2 regions of the Blautia argi genome follow, and region 2 is predicted to be linked to the other one. Evidence: a T-box and tRNA genes for the amino acid it is inferred to sense, from the RefSeq annotation. Region 2 holds a T-box; the other holds one or more tRNA genes.
What was found. A T-box is a leader RNA that pairs with one kind of tRNA and senses whether it is charged. The one in region 2 lies ahead of proS (proline--tRNA ligase), so its partner is inferred to be a tRNA-Pro.
Positions count from the first base shown of each region.

Region 1: it encodes a tRNA-Pro, which carries the amino acid that the T-box ahead of proS (proline--tRNA ligase) is inferred to sense. The anticodon was not compared.

Region 1 is NZ_CP030280.1:1,649,314-1,659,574, reverse strand. It holds gene DQQ01_RS08135 (cell wall hydrolase) at 1-91, opposite strand, end outside; gene DQQ01_RS08130 (2-isopropylmalate synthase) at 235-1,836, opposite strand; gene DQQ01_RS08125 (hypothetical protein) at 2,002-2,643, opposite strand; gene DQQ01_RS08120 (hypothetical protein) at 2,708-3,373, opposite strand; gene DQQ01_RS08115 (ABC transporter ATP-binding protein) at 3,370-4,245, opposite strand; gene DQQ01_RS08110 (GntR family transcriptional regulator) at 4,250-4,621, opposite strand; tRNA gene DQQ01_RS08105 (tRNA-Pro) at 4,792-4,865, shown strand; gene leuD (3-isopropylmalate dehydratase small subunit) at 4,993-5,481, opposite strand; gene leuC (3-isopropylmalate dehydratase large subunit) at 5,495-6,763, opposite strand; gene DQQ01_RS08090 (LysR family transcriptional regulator) at 6,889-7,782, shown strand; gene ilvC (ketol-acid reductoisomerase) at 7,859-8,872, opposite strand; gene ilvN (acetolactate synthase small subunit) at 8,995-9,513, opposite strand; gene atpC (ATP synthase F1 subunit epsilon) at 9,749-10,159, opposite strand; gene atpD (F0F1 ATP synthase subunit beta) at 10,189-10,261, opposite strand, start outside.
Region 2 is NZ_CP030280.1:2,811,090-2,821,350, reverse strand. It holds gene DQQ01_RS13680 (ABC transporter ATP-binding protein) at 1-293, shown strand, start outside; gene DQQ01_RS13675 (FtsX-like permease family protein) at 283-2,307, shown strand; T-box leader at 2,450-2,687, shown strand; gene proS (proline--tRNA ligase) at 2,748-4,187, shown strand; gene DQQ01_RS13665 (CCA tRNA nucleotidyltransferase) at 4,190-5,509, shown strand; gene DQQ01_RS13660 (YutH/CotS family kinase-like spore coat protein) at 5,594-6,574, shown strand; gene DQQ01_RS13655 (phospho-sugar mutase) at 6,675-8,411, shown strand; gene DQQ01_RS13650 (non-specific DNA-binding protein Hbs) at 8,586-8,861, shown strand; gene DQQ01_RS13645 (RNA-binding S4 domain-containing protein) at 9,002-9,241, shown strand; gene yabP (sporulation protein YabP) at 9,317-9,601, shown strand; gene yabQ (spore cortex biosynthesis protein YabQ) at 9,605-10,093, shown strand; gene DQQ01_RS13630 (FtsB family cell division protein) at 10,044-10,261, shown strand, end outside.

The DNA of each region.
Region 1 (10,261 bases), 1.2 Mb from region 2:
TTTTTTTTGAGATTTTTACTCTTTCTGCCAGCCTTTTTGTTCTCTCTACAAGGTAATGAAAGCCTGTTAGAATTGCACATATAATGTCCATACTTTTTTCCTTTAGTCTGTCTTTAAGCTCTAATACTGATTTTCTGAAATTATAAAGGACTTCTGCTGATAAAGTCAAGTCGATACCTGTTTTTTAGGCACTATGCACAATTTCATTTCTGTTTTTCGTATAATATTCTCTGTCTACCGATTATTGATGGCAGTGACCAAAGCATCAATGGAAGCGTGAATAATATCTGCGTGAATACCTGCGCCCCATGCCAGCGTTTTGTCCGGCTTCTGGATTCCCACATAGGCAATCGCTCTGGAACTGGAGCTTTTTTCCAGAGCATGCTCCTGATACGTTACCAGTTCAAACTGCAGGTCATATGCCTGCTTCAAAGCATTGCTAACTGCGTCTAAGCGTCCGTTTCCTGATGCATGAGTAGTCACGGTTTTTCCATTAAAGGAAGAAGTTACCTCTGTATCCATACCGTGTTCTGTCTGTGTAAAATGCACTTCACAGACAGAAAGGGGCGTCACTTTGTTTTCAAAAGTTTTCTTAAACAGCTCAAAGATTTCTTCCGGCAGAAGCTCTTTCTGTGTATGGTCGGAAACAGCCTTTGCCGTATAGCCCATAGCTTCCCGCATTTTTGCCGGAAGATTCAGACCAAACCGGGTTTCCAGAATATAACCTACACCACCTTTTCCGGACTGGCTGTTAATACGGATCACATCTGCATCGTAATTTCTTCCCAAATCTGTAGGGTCAATAGGAAGATACGGCACGGTCCAGTGCTCCGGCTTTTTCTCCTCCAGCCAGTGCATGCCTTTAGCAATAGCGTCCTGATGAGAGCCTGAAAAAGCTGCAAAGACCAACGCGCCGCTGTAAGGACTCCTCTCGTTGATTTTCATGCCTGTAAAAGATTCGTACTGCTCACAGATATCTGTCATATGAGTAAAGTCCAGATTTGGTTCTACGCCTTGAGAATACATATTTAATGCCAGTGTCACAATATCTACATTTCCAGTACGCTCTCCGTTTCCGAAAAGGGTTCCCTCAATACGATCGGCACCTGCCAGCAGTCCCATTTCAGAATCTGCCACGCCGCAGCCTCTGTCATTATGAGGGTGTAAAGAAACCACAACGTTTTCTCTGTATTTCAGATTTTTGCACATGTACTCAACCTGGCTTGCATACACATGGGGCATGGAATGTTGTACCGTAACCGGAAGATTGATAATGGCTTTTCTCTCTTTCGTTGGCTTCCAAACCTCCAAAACCGCATTACACACCTCAAGGGCATATTCCGGCTCTGTTCCGGTAAAGCTTTCCGGGCTATACTCAAAGCGGTAGCTCTCTCCTGCTTCCTCAGTAAGCTCCTTTAACAGCTTTGCTCCTTCTACTGCAATCTGCAGAATCTCTTCCTTTGATTTTCTAAATACTTGCTCTCTCTGGGAAAGAGAGGTCGAATTATATACATGCACAATGACGTTTTTTGCGCCTTTTACTGCCTCAAAGGTTTTCTTGATAATATGTTCTCTTGCCTGGGTGAGCACCTGAATGGTGACATCATCAGGAATGAGATTTTCCTCAATCAGTGTACGAAGAAAGGTATATTCTGTTTCAGATGCTGCGGGAAATCCAACCTCAATTTCCTTAAATCCGATTTTCACCAGAAGCTTAAAAAACTCTATCTTCTGTTCCAGATTCATAGGAATCACCAATGCCTGATTTCCATCTCTCAAATCCACACTGCACCACACAGGCGCCTTCTCTACATAGTCCTTCTTTGCCCAGTCCATACACTCTACTGGCGGAAGGAAATACTGTCTTTTGTATTTGCTGCTGTTTTTCACTTTCTAACTCCTCCCATTTTCATAAATAATTTCTTATTACGATACCATTTTAAAGTATAAACGTCAATTATAAATTCCACCAAAATTAGATTTTTCGCTTATTTGACTTTTCTAATTCGCCTGCATTTTTTTGAATTTAAAAATCCAAAATTCACACCCGGCTATTCCTATGAGAATTTTTAACAACTCTGGGATCAGGAAAAATGTTTCAAACAATCCCGGAAAATTAAAGGGAAGAACAACTTCACCTCTGAAAAGTCCCATTCCAAAAAAGAAGAGAATCATCAGCCCTACACCGCCTTTTACGCCAAAGCGGCGGACAACCCAGGCAGCAATGCCCCCTGCTGCAGTAAACAGAACAGACCACGCCGCAAGCTCTAAAAGCGTATCTATTCCGAATCCGGCAGACTTATCTGTTCCATAAAACTTTTGCAGCAAAAGTGCACCGCAGTGTGTCAAAAGAGCGCTCTCCAAAAGCAGAAGAAAAGTTCCCGTAAGATATACCAGGCTGCTGTTTCTTAAAAATTCCTTTCTGGTTCTTCCAAAACCAATTGCCCAGTCAAAGCTCATGTATAAATCCAGTGCAACCCACGAAACTGCCAGGAAACCGGCTAAAATCCAGGGCGCTTTTACAAGAACCTGTCCATCTATACCAGACCCCAAAGGAAACATACTGTCAAAGTAATGATGCAAAAGACACTGCACTGCCAAAACTACCGCAAAGATTGCAAAAATTACGCCTCCCATGGTCATCAGGTCGCACTTTTTTAATTTCTATTCAATCCATTTTCTTTTTTTCATGTTCTCACCCAAACATCTAAATATGTATCTCTGCCTTTCTGAAAAGTTTCCATGCCAAAAGCGTCAAAAGCAACGTACCACCAGCCAAAATTACTGTCCAAAGGCCCAGAAGACCAATGGAAGACTGCATTTGTAAATTCATCGTAATTTCGCCCTTTTTCAAAATTCCTACCACCATATAGGCAACTACAAAGCCCATCATACCACTGACACATACAATGGGAATCAGTATAAGCTGCCGATATCTCAGATGCAGAACTGCCATGCATTCACAAAAACCCAGCGCAAACAGAGAACCCATGAGCAGAAAAAACAATTCCATGAAAAACATTCCGTTTCGCTGTTTTCCTGTCAAAAGAAAAGAAATCAGGCCTGCGCTCAGCATAGTGAGCATTTTTCCTGCCTGCATATTCCAAAAACACTTTTTTCTGGTACAGCCAAAGCTGATTTTCAGAGGTTCTAGGGTTTCATAATAAAAAATCAGAGTCAAAGCGCCTAACAGCCCTGCAATCAAAATTAAAGGCGCATCGCAGTATTTTTCAATTATATTGACTGTTGCTGACCAGGAAACGCCTTTTCCCCTCAAAAGAAAAAGCGCTATCATAGCACCCAGCAGTAAAACTGCACTGCCTATGTTTCCTCCTGCATAAGAGAAACAGGAATATTTCTTTTTTATATTCATACGTTTTCCTCCTCCCTGCAAAGGCTTACAAAAATTTTCTGGAGATTCACAGGCTGTATGGTAATTCCTTCCTTCTGATTCAGGATTTCGCCCTCCTGTAACCGCACCAGTACGCTTTTACTTCTTCCAAGTGTTTTTGGTTTGTATATTTCTTTTCCCTGTATTACTGCGTCTACCGTTTCTGCCCTTCCACTGACATAAACTGTTTCTTCTAAAAGTTCCTGTGTATTTTCTTTCAAAATAATTTTTCCGTGATGCAGGAAAATCACTTCTTCAAAAATATCAGCTGCCTCTTCTATAATGTGTGTGGAAATCACAAAAGTTCTTCCCGTTTCCGTAAATTCTTCCAGCAAAAGCTGATAAAACTGTTCTCTTGCCACCACATCCAGACCAGATACTGGTTCGTCCAAAAATGTGAAATCTGCTTTGCTTGCCAGGGCTGTCACTGCACCCAGCATGGATACCATACCTTTGGAAAGCTTTATGAGTCGCTGTTTTGGTTCCAGATGAAATAGTTTTACCAGACGTTCTGCCATCTCCTTATCCCAGTGAGGCAGATAAGAGGCAGCCATATTTAAGTATTCTTTTACTTTTAAACCGCCGGAATTACTGTTTGCACTGGTGATAATCTCTCTGGCAAAATAAATATGGCTTAAAGCCTCTGCATTTTCCCATATGGGTTCTCCGTCTAAAAGAAGCTGCCCGGAAGATACAGGATTCTGTGCAGACAGAATAGACAAAAGCATTGTCTTTCCTGCACCGTTTCTTCCGATAAGTCCATATATCTTTCCTTTTTCCAGGGTTAAATTGACCCCTTGTAAAACTTCTTTTGCTTTATAATTTTTCTTCAGATTCCTGCATTCGATTTTCATAAACTTAAACCTCCCCAATTTCTGTTGTGATCATGTCAATTAAGTCTTCCTTTGTAATGCCAAGACTTGCTGCCTCTATCAGCATGCCCTGAACATAAGTTTTAAAAAAATTCTCTTTTCTTCTCTTTTGTATGGCTTTCTTTGCCCCTTCTGCCACAAACATGCCGATTCCTCTTTTTTTGTACAAAATTCCCTCGTCCACTAACAAATTTACCCCCTTTGCTGCTGTTGCCGGATTAATGGCATAGAGCTTTGCCAGTTCATTGGTACTTGGTACCCGCTCCTCTTCCAGCAGAATATCTCTCAAAATATCGGTTTCTATCATTTCTTTAATTTGTATATAAATTGATTTTTCCTGACTGAGCAATTCCTGCACAACTTCTCACCTCCTGCCTTTTAAAACTCTCATGCAGTTACTTATATAGTTCATTACTTATATAATTAACCATATTACCGCACAGGCAAAATGTCAAGTTCTATCCTACTTATTTTCACCAAAAAAGTTCTTGATTTTTCCAATGAAATCTGATAGAATATAATTCGTTCCGGGGTATGGCGTAGCTTGGTAGCGCGCACGGCTGGGGGCCGTGAGGTCGCAGGTTCAAATCCTGTTGCCCCGACTAAAGGTATCTGTAAATGCAGATACCTTTTTATGTTACAAAATCCCTCTTAAAAATTCCAGCACAAAAAGGACTGCTGTGTTTCTGTACAGCAATCCCCTTGTTTTATAAATTCTAAAGTTTTTTCTTACTTCTGTCCATTAATATAATTTACCAGACCTTCCGCCTTAATAATTTTCTGCATAAATTCCGGGAACGCCTGTCCCTGAAAAGAAGTCCCCCTGGTCTTATTAGTAATTATACCACTGTCAAAATCCACCTCTACCTCATCTCCGGCTTGAATTCCTTTTGCCGCCTCCGGACACTCCACAATAGGAAGACCGATATTAATAGCATTGCGATAAAAAATTCTGGCAAAGGTTTCTGCAATCACACAGCTTACCCCTGCTGCCTTAATCGCAATCGGAGCATGTTCTCTGGAAGAGCCGCAGCCAAAGTTTTTGTCTGCCACAATGATATCGCCTTTTTTTACTTTTTTTACAAAATCCCTGTCAATATCCTCCATGCAATGCTCTGCCAGTTCTGCCGGGTCTGACGAATTCAGATATCTGGCAGGAATAATCACATCAGTATCTACATTATCTCCATATTTAAAAACACTTCCGCTTGCCTTCATCTTTCTCTCCTCCTTATAACCCTAATTCTTCCGGAACAGAAATTTTCCCTGTCACGGCACTGGCTGCTGCCACTGCAGGGCTTGCCAGATAGACCTCTGATTTTATATGTCCCATGCGGCCTACAAAATTCCGGTTTGTAGTGGAAATACAACGCTCTCCCTCTGCCAGAATCCCCATATAACCACCCAGACACGGACCGCAGGTCGGAGTACTTACCACAGCACCTGCCTCAATAAAGATTTTTAAAAGCCCCTCTTCCATTGCCTGAAGATAAATTTTCTGCGTTGCCGGAATCACAATACAGCGAACGCCCTTTTTCACCTTACGTCCCTTCAAAATTTCCGCAGCACATCTCAGGTCATCAATCCTGCCGTTTGTACAGGAACCAATGACTGACTGGTCAATGGCTACTTCTTCGGAAAGCTCTTCCACCACTCTGGTATTTGAAGGAAGATGAGGAAAGGACACCGTGGATTTCAAGGCACTTAAATCAATGGTGTATTCCTCGTCGTATACAGCATCCTCATCAGCCTCGTATACAGTATATGGGCGCATGGAATGTTCCTTCATGTATTCAATAGCAACATCATCGACCGGGAAAATTCCATTTTTTCCTCCTGCCTCAATTGCCATATTTGCAATGGTAAAACGGTCATCCATAGACAAATTCTGAATGCCCTCCCCCACAAACTCCATAGATTTATAAAGCGCACCGTCTACGCCAATCATACCGATAATGTGTAAAATCACATCTTTTCCGCTGACCCACTTCGCAGGTTTTCCCACCAGATTAAACCTAATGGCAGAAGGAACCTTAAACCATGCTTTTCCGGTTGCCATGCCTGCTGCCATATCCGTGCTTCCCACTCCTGTGGAAAATGCACCCAAAGCGCCATAAGTACAGGTATGGGAATCTGCACCGATAATCACATCGCCTGCAACAGTCAATCCCTTTTCAGGAAGGAGAGCATGCTCAATTCCCATTTCCCCTACATCAAAATAATTGGTAATCTCGTGGCGGCATGCAAATTCCCTCACACATTTGCAGTGTTCTGCTGATTTAATATCCTTATTCGGAATAAAGTGATCCATAACCAAAGCCACCTTGTCCTTATCAAACACGGTATCTACTGTCATTTTATCCATTTCATGAATGGCTACCGGGGAAGTAATATCATTTCCCAGCACCAAATCCAAATTTGCTTCTATTAACTGTCCTGCTTCTACTTTATCTAATCCGGCATGGGCTGCCAGAATTTTTTGTGTCATTGTCATTCCCATATAGCTTTACCTCCTGCTGTTTTTGCTATTGCCATTTTATCATATATTTTGCTATAATAGAAATACATATAAAACATGACAGACATAACTTTAATTTATAAACACAACAGAAAGGATAGACTTTTATGGATCAGAATCTTTCCCTATACAAAGTTTTCTACACGGTTGCAAATACCGGAAACATTTCAAAAGCCGCAGCAGAGCTTTATATCAGCCAGCCTGCCATCAGCAAATCCATTCGTAAACTGGAACAAAATCTGGAGGTCACTCTGTTTTCCCGAAATTCCAGAGGGGTACATCTCACAGAGGAAGGAGAGGTTCTCTATGACTATGTGCAGAAGGCCTTTTATTCCCTTCAGCTTGGAGAAATGCAGCTTAAGAAAATCAATGAACTGGGCATCGGACATTTACGCATTGGTGTATCCACCACCCTCTGCAAATACGTACTTCTGGATTATTTAAAGGACTTTATTGCCGCCCACCCTCATATCCGTATTACTATTGAATGTCAGTCCACCAACCACACGCTCCAGCTTCTGAAAGAAAACAAAATCGACCTGGGGCTTATCGGAAAACCGGAAAGACTGCATCATATTCCTTTTGAAACTCTGGGAGAAATCGAAGATATTTTTGTCAGCACTAACAGCTATCTGGAAAATCTGGCACTGCGAACAGATTCCAAGGAGGATATTTTAAGAACTGCGGCCCTGATGCTTATGGATAAGGAAAACATCACCCGACAGTATATTGATGATTATCTGGCTTTTCATCACATTGAAAACAGCAATGTCCTGGAAGTTTCTGCCATGGATCTGCTTATTGAATTTACCAAAATTGGACTGGGGGTTGCCTGCGTAATCCGCCAGTTCGTGGAAAAAGAACTGCAGGAGGGCACACTGGTAGAAATCCCCCTTCCCGCTCCTATCCACAAACGGGAAATCGGTTTTGTCCATCTGGCAGATACTCAGACCAATCCTGTTATTCAGGAATTTATAGACTTTTGCAAAAAAAATGCTTAAAAACAGAGCTGTCACAGCCCATCTATGGGGTTCTGCGGCAGCTCTGTTCTTTTACACAATTTTCTCAAAAATCCAATCAGTTGTCAATCAGTTTTTCTTTTCCGTTCCAACTGTACAACTTACGAAGTTCTGCACCTACTTCTTCTAACTGATGCTCTGCTTCTCTTCTTCTCATTGCACCAAAGTGCATACAACCGGACTGATTTTCCAGAATCCAGTTCTTTGCAAAGGTACCGTCCTGAATATCTGCCAAAATCTGTTTCATGGCTTTCTTTGTTTCTTCTGTCACAATCTTAGGTCCTGTAATATAATCACCAAATTCTGCTGTATTGGAGATAGAATATCTCATGCCCTTAAAACCGCTTTCGTAAATCAGATCTACAATCAGTTTCATTTCATGGATACATTCAAAGTATGCATTTTCCGGAGCATAACCTGCTTCTACCAGAGTTTCAAACCCTGCCTTCATAAGAGCTGTAACACCACCGCAAAGAACTGCCTGTTCTCCAAAAAGGTCTGTTTCTGTTTCCACTTTGAAAGTAGTTTCCAGAACACCTGCTCTTGCACCGCCTAAAGCTGCTGCATAAGCCAAAGCCTTGTCTTTTGCTTTACCTGTATAATCCTGCTGTACAGCCACTAAACAAGGAGTACCGCGTCCAATCTGATATTCACTTCTTACTGTATGACCTGGTGCTTTTGGAGCAATCATAGTTACATCTACATTTGCGGGAGGTTTAATCTGTCCGAAATGGATTGCAAAACCGTGAGCAAACATCAACATATTGCCTTCTTCCAGGTTCGGCTCAATGGATTCCTTATAGAGCTTTGCCTGCTTCTCGTCATTAATAAGAATCATGATAATATCTGCTTTTTTTGCCGCTTCTGCTGCTGTGTAAACCTCAAATCCCTGCTTTACAGCCTTATCCCAGGATTTAGATCCTTCATACAAGCCTACAATGACGTTACAGCCTGATTCCTTTAAATTTAATGCATGTGCATGACCCTGGCTTCCATAACCGATAATGGCAATGGTTTTCCCCTCTAATAAAGCCATGTTGCAATCTTCCTGATAATAAATTTTTACTGCCATTTTTTCTTCCTCCTGAATTTTTTTATGTATGTCAGAGATAAAATCTCCAATAACCTAAGTTAAATAATCTCGCTACGAGATTTTCCGCCTGCAACGGGTTGTAAACGAATTTTCCTATAAAGTTAAAAATCTTCCTCCTCATCGGAAGGATAAAAAATATCATCTGCCCCTCTGGAAAGACCTGCAATACCGGTTCTTGCCAGTTCGAGAATCTCATAGCCGTCCAGCAGATCAATAAATGCCTCCAGCTTTGATTTGTTTCCTGTAAGCTCGATAATCATGGACTCTTTGCCCACATCAATAATATTGGCTCTGAAAATATCCACAATGGCAGAAACCCCGGCTCTCTGCTCAGGCGTTACCTTTACCTTTACCAGCATCAGCTCTCTGGTTACGCTCTGTCCGTCCTTTAAGACTTTTACGGAAAGTACGTCTTCCAACTTCTCCACCTGTCTGGTAATCTGCTCCAGAATCAGCTCATCTCCCTTGCACACCACTGTCATACGAGTGTAGTTTGGATCCGTGGTAATACCGGCTGACAGACTGTCTATGTTGTATCCCCGGCGGCTGAACAATCCGGAAACCCGGCTCAGTACACCGGCTGTATTTTCAACCAGAATGGACAATATCCTTTTATTCATACAGCACCTTCTTCCATGCTTTTTGGCTAACTTTTGTTGACATTCTACCAACTATTTCCGGCTTTGTCAATGCATACAGGGCGTTATAACTAATTACTATGTAATGCATAATTCAGAGTAATAGCATTCCGTGACAGCGCACTCCCACAAAAAGTAGAAAGATAGAGCCGCACACTGCTTTTGCACGACTCTGTCTTTTCTTATTTCAGATTCTATTTATTCTGCTGTAATCTTCTCAGATTCCTTTATCCCTTGCTGCCTTCATACGAGCCATAGCTCTTGCCAGGGAGGCCTTAGAAACATAATATTCCTGCAGACTCTGTTTCTGGCGAAGCTGCTCTTCTGCACGTTCCTTTGCATCGCGGGCACGTTTTAAGTCAATATCCTCCGGTCTTTCAATACTGTCTGCCAGCACAGTAACACGGTTGTTGATAATCTGTGCAAAACCGCCGCCTACAATGGCTGTATACCAGGTATCGTCCTCTGTCTGAATACGCATTTCTCCCGGAACAATGGCAACCATCATATCTGCATGATGCGCCAGTATGGTGATAGCGCCATCTTTTGCAGGGAGTGAGATAGATTTTCCTCTGCCGTGATAAAAATCCTTATCACTGGCAATGACATTTAAACCAAATGTATTCATATGCCTTCACTCCTTACTGTTTCTCGTTCTCAGGCTTCCTGCTTTGCCTTTTCAATAACCTCATCAATGGTACCTACGTTAAAGAATGCATTTTCCGGATAC
Region 2 (10,261 bases):
TGGTGACAGAGCCTGCCCTGATTCTGGCAGATGAACCTACCGGGGCTTTGGATTCCCAGAGTGCAGGCATGCTTCTCGGAAGCCTGCAGTACATGAACACGGATTTAGACGCTACGATTTTAATGGTGACTCACGATGCCTTTTCCGCCAGCTATACCCAAAGGGTGTTGTTCATGAAGGACGGAAAGCTGTTTCATGAGCTGAGAAGGGGGAAGGACAGCAGGAAGGAATTTTTTGACCGGATTATCCATGTGATTTCTCTTTTGGGAGGTGATTTAAACCATGTTGTTTAAGCTGTCCCTGAAAAATTTCAAAAAGAGTATACGGGATTATTCGATTTACTTTTTTACCCTGATTCTGGGAATCGCAGTATTTTATATTTTTAATGCCATTGAAACCCAGACTGTGATGATGGAAGTCACCAGGACAAAGGCAAATATTATTGAAATGATGAACACGATTTTGGAAGGCGTCAGCCTGCTGATTTCTTTTATTTTGGGCTATCTGATTGTCTATGCTAGCGGCTTTATGCTAAAGAGGCGAAAAGAGGAATTTGGCATTTATCTGATACTGGGAATGAAAAAACGCCAGGTGGCAGGCATGCTCTGTCTGGAAACCGTGTTTATGGGAATGATTTCTCTTGCGGCAGGACTGGTAGTAGGAATGGGGCTTTCGCAGTTTGTATCCCTTTTGGCTTCTTATCTTTTTGAAGCGGATATGTCCAAATTTCGCTTCGTAGTTTCCGGAAAGGCAGTGGGAAAATCTATTTTGTATTTTCTGGTAATTTATCTTGTAGTCATGGTTTTTCAGACCCTTATCATAAGCCGGGCAAGGCTGATTCATTTTCTTTCTGCAAAGCAAAGGAAGGAACGGAATCTTCTGAAAAATCCGGCGCTTTGTGTGATTCTGTTTCTCGTTGCCTGGGTAATTTTAGGACTGGCATATTATAATGTGACGGCAAACAGCGGAAATCTGGAAACAGAGGCTGATGTTATGATGCAGATTTTGCTGGGGTGCGTCGGAACCTTTCTGGTCTTTTGGTCTGCAGCCGGATTTTTTGCAGCAGTTTTGAAAAAAATGCCCGGAATTTACAGAAAGGGATTAAATTCCTTTACCGTGGGAGAGATTTCCAACAAAATAAATTCCACAGTAGTTTCAGAAACCGTGATTTGTCTGCTGATTTTTCTTACGATTTGTATTTTATCAACCGTCTTTACAAGAAAAGAGTATAAGGAAAAGGAAGCAAGGGAACTGGCGCCTGTTTCTGTGTCCATGTCAAAGGAAATGACAGATGAACAGACCATAGGAGAGATTGTGAAAGAGGAAAAGGCGCTGGAAGGAAATGTAAAGAAGCAGGCAGAGATTTTCAGTTATAGAAGTCCGGAAATTACACGAAAAATTCTGTGGGGAGATTACTATGAGCAGATTAAAAAAAGCTACGGAGCTTATTATGCCAAGCAGTTTGGGGAAGAGCAGATAGAAATCATTCCTATTAGTGATTACAATAAAATGGCGGCGCTTTATCATCTGCCTGCCTATGAACTGGAGGAAGACGAATACATCACTCTCACCAATACGGCAGAAGACCAGGAAAATCTGTATGATAAAGGATTACAGTATAATCAGACACTAGAACTGAAAGGGAAAACGTATCATGCAAAGTATGACCAGGTAAAGCGTGGTTTTATGGTGATGAATTATGACAGAACCAATGAAGTGTTTCTGCTTATGCCGGACAGCGTGGAGATTACAGAAGCCCAAAGGGCGAAAAACTACTTTGCAGCTTCTTATAAAAAGGACAGCAGGGAATTTCGAGAGGAAATGGATTTGCATTTAGCCAAACGTATGAACCCTCAAAGAAGTACACACGCCCAGATTTTTGTTTCTACCCAATCTCAGATTTTTGATGATGCCATTGGAAGCAGCGCCATGTTTATTTTCCTGGGATTGTATCTGGGAATCAGCTTTTTGATTTCAGGAGCAGCGATTCTGGCGCTGAAAATGCTCTCAGACGCAGCAGACAGCAGAGAGAAATATGATACTCTACAGAAGCTGGGGTGTGAAAATGGGAAAATCCGAAAAGCCCTGCAAAAGCAAAACGGTATGTTCTTTGCTTTTCCGCTGGCAGTTGCAGGGATTCATTCTGTTTTCGGGATTCAGGTGTGTAAAGAAATGATTTCCATTTATGACACAGGAAGCATTTTACCGGGAATTAGTATTGCCGCAGTGTTGGTGCTGGTGATTTACGGAGGTTATTTTCTGGTGGCACAAATCTGCAGTGAGAGAATTGTGGAAGGAAAGTCATAAGAATAGCATTTTGGAGAAAAATTGCAAGGGGAATCTCTGAAGACCTCTTGACAAACCCTGTAAATTCCAATAGAATTTAACACAGCAGAAGGTTTTCCGGCGATTGCCCGGAAAACCCCTGTCCTGAAATGAAAAAAGGAAGAAACAGGCGAAGAAGAGGATTAGTATGTAAACGGAACTCTAAAGAGAGAAGGCTGTCTGGTGAAAGGTCTTTGTGGGAAGGATACAGAACCTGCCTCGGAGCTGTCTGCGAAAGCAGAACGCGGGCTTTGGCGTTAAAAAAGCAAAGGAAGTGAGCAGTCCGGATTTTTTGATATAGAAAGACATAGGACGGCTAATAAGGGTGGTACCGCCGAAACGAAGACATATCGGTCCCTGAGGACAGGGCTGAGAGTGTCTTTTTTTGTTTTTTACAATGATTATGAAAAAGGAGAAAAATTATGGCAAACAACAAAAAGCTGGTAGAGGCCATTACCTCTATGGAAGAAGATTTTGCACAATGGTACACAGATGTAGTAAAAAAAGCGGATTTGATTGATTATACCAGTGTAAAGGGCTGTATGGTGATTAAGCCTGCAGGTTATGCAATCTGGGAGAATATTCAGCATGAACTGGACAGAAGATTTAAGGAAACAGGGGTGGAGAATGTATATCTGCCAATGTTTATTCCGGAAAGTCTGCTTCAGAAGGAAAAAGACCATGTAGAAGGTTTTGCACCAGAGGTTGCATGGGTGACACACGGCGGTCTGGAACCTTTACAGGAAAGACTTTGTGTGCGTCCTACCTCTGAAACTCTGTTCTGCGATTTTTATGCAAAGGATATCCAGTCCCATAGAGATTTACCGAAGGTATATAACCAGTGGTGTTCAGTTGTGCGTTGGGAAAAGACCACAAGACCCTTCCTTCGCTCCAGAGAATTTTTGTGGCAGGAGGGACACACCGCACATGCAACCGCAGAAGAAGCGGAAGAGAGAACCATACAGATGCTGAATCTCTATGCGGATTTCTGTGAAGAAGTGCTGGCGATTCCAGTTATCAAAGGAAAGAAAACAGACAAGGAGAAATTTGCAGGCGCAGAGGCAACTTATACCATTGAATCCCTGATGCATGACGGAAAGGCGCTGCAGTCCGGTACCAGCCATAACTTTGGCGATGGCTTTGCAAAGGCTTTCGGTATTCAGTACACAGACAAAGAAAATAAACTGCAGTATGTACACCAGACTTCCTGGGGTATGACAACCCGTATGATTGGAGCAATCATCATGGTACACGGAGATAACAGCGGTCTGGTTCTGCCTCCGAGAATTGCACCGGTACAGGCAGTGATTATTCCGATTCAGCAGAGAAAAGAAGGCGTACTGGAAAATGCAGAAAAGCTGCAGGCACAGTTAAAGGCAGCAGGTATTCGCGTGAAGACAGACATGACAGACAAGAGTCCGGGATTCAAGTTTGCAGAGCAGGAAATGAGAGGTATTCCGGTTCGTATTGAGTGCGGTCCAAAGGATATGGAAGCCAATCAGGCAGTTGTGGTAAGAAGAGATACCAGAGAAAAGATTATGGTTTCTCTTGATAATCTGGCAGAAAGCGTACAGCAGATTCTGGATACCATGCAGAAGGATATGTTAGAAAGAGCCAGAGCACACAGAGAAGCCCATACCTATGAGGCAACAGACTATGAAACTTTTAAAAAGACCGTGGAAGAAAAGCCTGGTTTTGTAAAGGCTATGTGGTGCGGCTGCAGAGAATGTGAGGACAAGATTAAAGAAGACGTACAGGCAACCTCCAGATGTATTCCTTTTGAGCAGGAAAACCTGTCTGACAAATGTGTTGTCTGCGGAAAACCTGCGAAAAAAATGGTTTACTGGGGGCGCGCATATTAATTATGAAGATTGAAGTTCCGGAAAAGGTACAGATGATTATCAGGGCTTTGCAGGAACACGGATATGATGCTTATGCGGTAGGGGGCTGTGTTCGTGACAGCCTCCTTCGTCGTTCTCCCGCGGATTGGGATATTACAACCTCTGCAAGGCCCATGGAGGTAAAATCGATTTTCAGGAGAACCGTAGACACAGGACTGCAGCACGGAACCGTGACCGTGCTTGTGGAAAAAGAGGGTTTTGAGGTTACTACTTACCGGATTGACGGGGAGTATGAGGACAGTCGTCATCCCAAAGAAGTGATTTTTACCGGGAATCTGGAAGAGGATTTAAAACGCAGGGATTTTACCATAAATGCCATGGCTTATAATGATAAAACAGGGCTGGTAGATGTCTTTGGCGGGATCCGGGATTTGGAAGGGAAAATTGTCCGATGTGTGGGCAATCCGGAGGAACGGTTTACAGAAGATGCCCTGCGGATTTTAAGAGCCGTGCGTTTTTCCGCCCAGCTTGGCTTTTCCATAGAGGGGGACACCGCCCATTGGGCAAAGAAGCTGGCACCTACCCTTCGCAGAATCAGTGCAGAGCGAATCCAGACAGAACTTGTCAAGCTTTTGGTATCCGCCCACCCGGAATGCTTAAGGACAGCCTGGGAACTGGGGATTACCCAAATTGTGCTGCCGGAATTTGACGAAATGATGGCCACTGAGCAGAAAAATCCCCATCATTTCGGCAGTGTGGGAGAACATACCTTAAAGGCGCTGGCATATACAGAGGCGGATAAGGTGCAGCGCCTTGCCGTATTGTTCCATGACATGGGGAAACCCCTTATGAAAACCACGGATCAAAACGGAATAGACCATTTTCACGGACACCCGAAGGTCAGCGCAGAGCTGGCGGGAAAGATTTTACGCAGACTGCGGTTTGACAATGACACCATACGCAAGGTTACAGAATTGGTATACTGGCATGAATGTCCCTGGGAATGCACACCGAAATCCATCAGAAAAGTCCTGAGCAAAATGACACCAGAACTTTTCCCTGTACTTTTAAAAATTCGCAGGGCAGACGTTATGGCGCAGAGCGATTATTGCAGGGAAGAAAAGTTGGGGCGTCTGGCTGAGAGCCTTCGGCTTTATGAGGAAATCCTGGAAAAAGAAGAGTGTATTTCTGTCAAAATGTTGGCAGTATCCGGCAAAGACCTGATTGCAGCAGGCATGAAGCCGGGAAAAGAGATAGGAGAAACCTTAAATGGGTTTCTGGAGCTGGTTCTGGAAGAGCCGGAAAAAAATACAAAAGAATATTTGCTTTCAAGGATAAAATAATCACAGTCTGCATGGCTTCTAACCCTTCTGATTCCTGCATAGAATGAAAAGAGCGCGAAGCAGGAGTAAAAGGAGGAAAAGCAAGTGTATGACCATGGATTAAGTATCTTAGAGCAATACGGCCTGGAATCCACTGCCGTGTACCGTACAAGAGGAGCCATAATCTGTGAAACAGAGGAAGGAAGAGTGCTGATAAGAGAATTTTGCGGGACACCCAGGAAGCTGGAGAACCAGGCTGTTCTTTTGTCTGAGATAGCCGGGAAATGCCAGGTGTTTGTAGATGAGCTTCTTCCCAATCAGGAGGGGGCCTATATCTCTGTAGACAGGGAAAATACAGCGTATATTGTGAAACGCTGGTTTGAGGGCAGAGAATGCGATGCCCGTTATGAGGGAGATGTCTGTACCGGAGCGGCGGCTCTGGCAAGTTTACATAAAGTGATGAAAATGCCGGTACAGAGTCATTATGTCAGAGAATCTCTGATTCGAGAGTATCAAAGGCATAATGCAGAACTTCGAAAAATCCGCAAATTTGTGTCTGTCAAGAAGAAAAAGAATGATTTTGAACTGCGCTTCCTGGACAGTATCCGTTGTTTTCTGGGACACGCGGAGGCTGCGCTTTATAGATTGGAGCATTCAGGCTATGAGCAGTTAAGAACATGGGCATTGGAACAGGGAAGTATCTGCCATGGAGAATACAATCAGCACAATGTTTGGATTTTAAGTGATAAGGAACATGTAGCAGTGACGAATTTTGACAAATGGGGATTCGATGTACAGGCAGCAGATTTGTATCAGTTTATGAGAAAAATCCTGGAAAAGCATGACTGGAATCTGAAGCTGGGACAAAAGCTTCTGGAAAGCTATGAGGCAGTTCGTCCGCTTTCTGAAGCTGAAAAGGAATATCTGGCGCTTCGTTTTTCCTATCCGGAGAAATACTGGAAGCTGGCTAACTATTATTATACCCACAACAAAGCCTGGATTTCGGAAAAAAATCTGGAGAAGCTGAAAAAGCTAATGGCACAGTATGAAAAATGGCAGAATTTTTCGGGAAAAATGCTATTGTAAACAGAATAAAAGTCCGTGCAGGATTTGAAATTTGATTTGTGATAGTGTATAATATCCACAAAAGAAGTGCAGGAGAAGTCTGCACAGGGAGGTAATAGAGATGGATTATAAAAAACTTTATGAAGAGTGGCTGGCAAATCCGTATTTTGATGAAAATACAAAAGCAGAGTTAAAAGCCATTGAAAAGGATGAAAATGAAATCAAGGAACGTTTTTATAAAGATCTGGAGTTCGGCACAGCAGGTCTGCGCGGCGTTATCGGTGCAGGTACAAACCGTATGAATATCTATACAGTCAGAAAGACCACACAGGGGCTGGCAAATTATATTGCAGCCGTGGGCGGACAGGCTAAAGGTGTTGCCATTGCTCATGATTCCCGCCGTATGTCACCGGAATTTGCAAAGGAAGCAGCTCTTTGTCTGGCTGCAAACGGCATAAAGGCTTATATTTTTGATTCTTTAAGACCGACACCGGAACTGTCCTTTGCTGTACGCAAATTAGGCTGTATTGCAGGTATTAATATTACAGCAAGCCATAACCCGCCGGAATACAATGGTTATAAGGTATACTGGGAAGACGGGGCACAGATTACACCGCCTCATGATACCGGTATTATGGGCGAAGTTCAGAAAGTAACCGATTACAATACAGTAAAGACCATGAATGAGGAAGCTGCAAAAGAAGCAGGACTTTTCGTGGTTATCGGTCAGGAAATTGACGATGCTTACATGGAAGAGTTAAAGAGCCAGGTTCTGCACATGGACGCGATCAAAGACATGGCAAAGGAACTGAAAATCGTATACAGCCCTCTTCATGGAACAGGAAATATTCCTGCAAGACGTGTGTTAAAGGAGCTGGGCTTTGAAAATGTATATGTAGTAAAAGAGCAGGAGCTTCCTGACGGAGAATTTCCTACAGTCAGCTATCCGAATCCTGAGGCAGACGAAGCCTTTGACCTGGGACTGAAGCTGGCAAAGGAAGTAGACGCAGATTTAGTACTGGCTACAGACCCTGATGCAGACCGTCTGGGCGTGCGTGTGAAAGACAGCAAGACAGGAGAATATCATACTCTTACCGGAAATATGTCCGGTTGCCTGCTGGCAGACTATGAAATCGGACAGAGAAAAGAGATAAACGGCTCTCTTCCGGCTGACGGCGCTATGATTTCTACCATTGTTACCACCAACATGGCAGCAGCTATTGCAAAATACTATGGCGTAAGATTCATTGAAGTGCTGACAGGCTTTAAGTATATCGGACAGCAGATTCTGGGCTTTGAAACAAAGGGTGAAGGCACTTATCTCTTTGGCTTCGAGGAAAGCTACGGCTGTCTGATTGGCACACATGCAAGAGATAAGGACGCGATTGTGGCAACTATGGCTCTGTGCGAGGCAGCAGCTTACTATAAGACAAAGAACATGACACTTTGGGACGCTATGATTGCCATGTATGAAAAATACGGCTATTACAAAGATGATATTCAGTCTATTACATTAAAAGGTATAGAGGGACTGGAAAAAATTCAGACAATCCTGGAGAATTTAAGAAAGAATCCTCCGGCAGAAATCGGCAGCTACAAGGTACTTTCTGCAAGAGATTACAAGGCAGACACCATTGTGAACATGGAAACAAAGGAAGTAAAGACAACCGGACTTCCAAGCTCCAATGTGCTGTATTATGACCTGAACGATGACGCATGGGTTTGCGTTCGTCCTTCCGGTACAGAGCCGAAGATTAAGATTTATTATGGCATCAAGGGAAACTCTTTAGAGGACGCAGATGCAAAATCAGCAGCCCTTGGAAAAGAAGTAAAGGCACTCATTGACAAAATGATGTAAATACCGCAAATCTCCTGCAAAGAACACGGTAATATGCTTGACAAACCTGTGGAAACAGGGTATAAATATCTGTAGACCGCAGGAAGAAGCGGTGACTTTAAGATGTATCAGAAGCAGGAGGCGCCGCCACGGCAGGCTTTTCTGCAAGGCTAAATTATTTAGGAGGAAATACTCATGAACAGAACAGAATTAGTTGCTGCTATGGCAGAAAAATCACAGTTATCCAAAAAAGATGCAGAATCAGCTTTAAAGGCTTTTATTGATGTTGTATCCGAAGAAATGCAGAAAGGTGAAAAAATCCAGTTGGTTGGATTCGGTACTTTTGAAGTTTCTGAAAGAGCAGCAAGAGAGGGAAGAAATCCTCAGACAGGTGAAACCATGACAATTGCAGCATCTAAATCTCCGAAGTTCAAAGCAGGAAAGGCTTTAAAAGATTTAGTAAACGCTTAAGAAATGCAGGAAAGAGAGAGGTGCTGTTGCACAAAGCAGCTTCCGGGAAACCATATGCTTTGCAGGATAGGGGTTCGGAAGGCTCTGTGTACAGCGCCCCTTTCTTTTTATATGCGGATTTATATAAAGGGAGCGAGAGTATGAGATTAGATAAGTATTTGAAAGTATCCAGACTGATTAAGCGCAGAACCGTAGCAAACGAGGCCTGTGATGCAGGCAGGGTACTGATTAATGACAAGCCTGCCAAGGCATCTGCTCAGGTGAAGGCAGGGGATATTCTGGAAATCCGTTTCGGAAGCAAGAATGTCCGCGTAGAGGTGTTGGATGTGCAGGAGACTGTTAAGAAAGAGGCAGCAGGAGATTTGTTTAAGTATCTGTAAAATCCGAAAGCAGCATATTTTTCCCTTTTGCCCCATATAATCTTTTCAGGAAGATTGGTATGGGGGAAGGCAGTTTTGGAAGAAAAGCAGAGAAAAGCAGTTCATAAAATTCAGATTACAGACAGAAGTACAGGTACGGTCACGGGCGTAAAGGACGTCAATTCCTTTGACGAAAAGGAAATCAGTCTGGTGACAGAGGAAGGTGTGCTGATGATAAAGGGCGAGGAGCTTCATGTAACCAGGCTGGATCTGGAAAAGCAGGAGATCGATCTTGCAGGAAGGGTGGATAGTCTGGCATACAGTCAGGGAATTGCAAAAGCCAAAGGCGGAGAAGGTATGCTGAAAAGGCTTTTGGGATAGGGCATGAGCGCCTATATGCAGGAAGAACTGCTTTTCTTTTGCCGGGCTTTCTGGTCCGGGGTGTGCCTGGCAGCAGGCTATGAGCTGCTCCTTGTTTTTCGGAATCTGGTTTCCCACAGATCTTTTCTTATCGGTATGGAGGACATTGTTTACTGGTGCTGTGTAGCTTTGTACCTGTTTCGAATGATTTACCAGGGGAATGACGGCGTTATCCGAAGCTATGTACTGCTGTCCGTGTGTCTGGGCGCCTTTGTTTTCCACATAGGGCCGGGAAGAGTGCTGGCAGAGTTTTTAACCCGTATTTTCAGAGAAATATTCCGTTTTCTGAGGTTGGCGGCAAAACCTCTTGGAAAGTGGAGAAAAAGGTTGAAATTTCTATGGGATAGAGTTAAAATTTCCCTATATGAACAAAAGGCTATGCAGAAAATCAGGAAATGGAAAAATGAAGAAAAGAAAAAAGAGAAATTCCCAAAACAAAATCGCAATGCTTAGTATTACCTTTGTTGTGGCAGTCCTGTTTATTGCCATGATGACAAAGAGCCTGAAGCTGCAGCAGCAGATTTCAGACTGCAGGACAGAGATAAAGGCAGTGGAAAGCCAGATGGAAGAAGAGAAAGAACGTACAAAAGAGATTGATGAGATAAAAGAACGCATGGACAC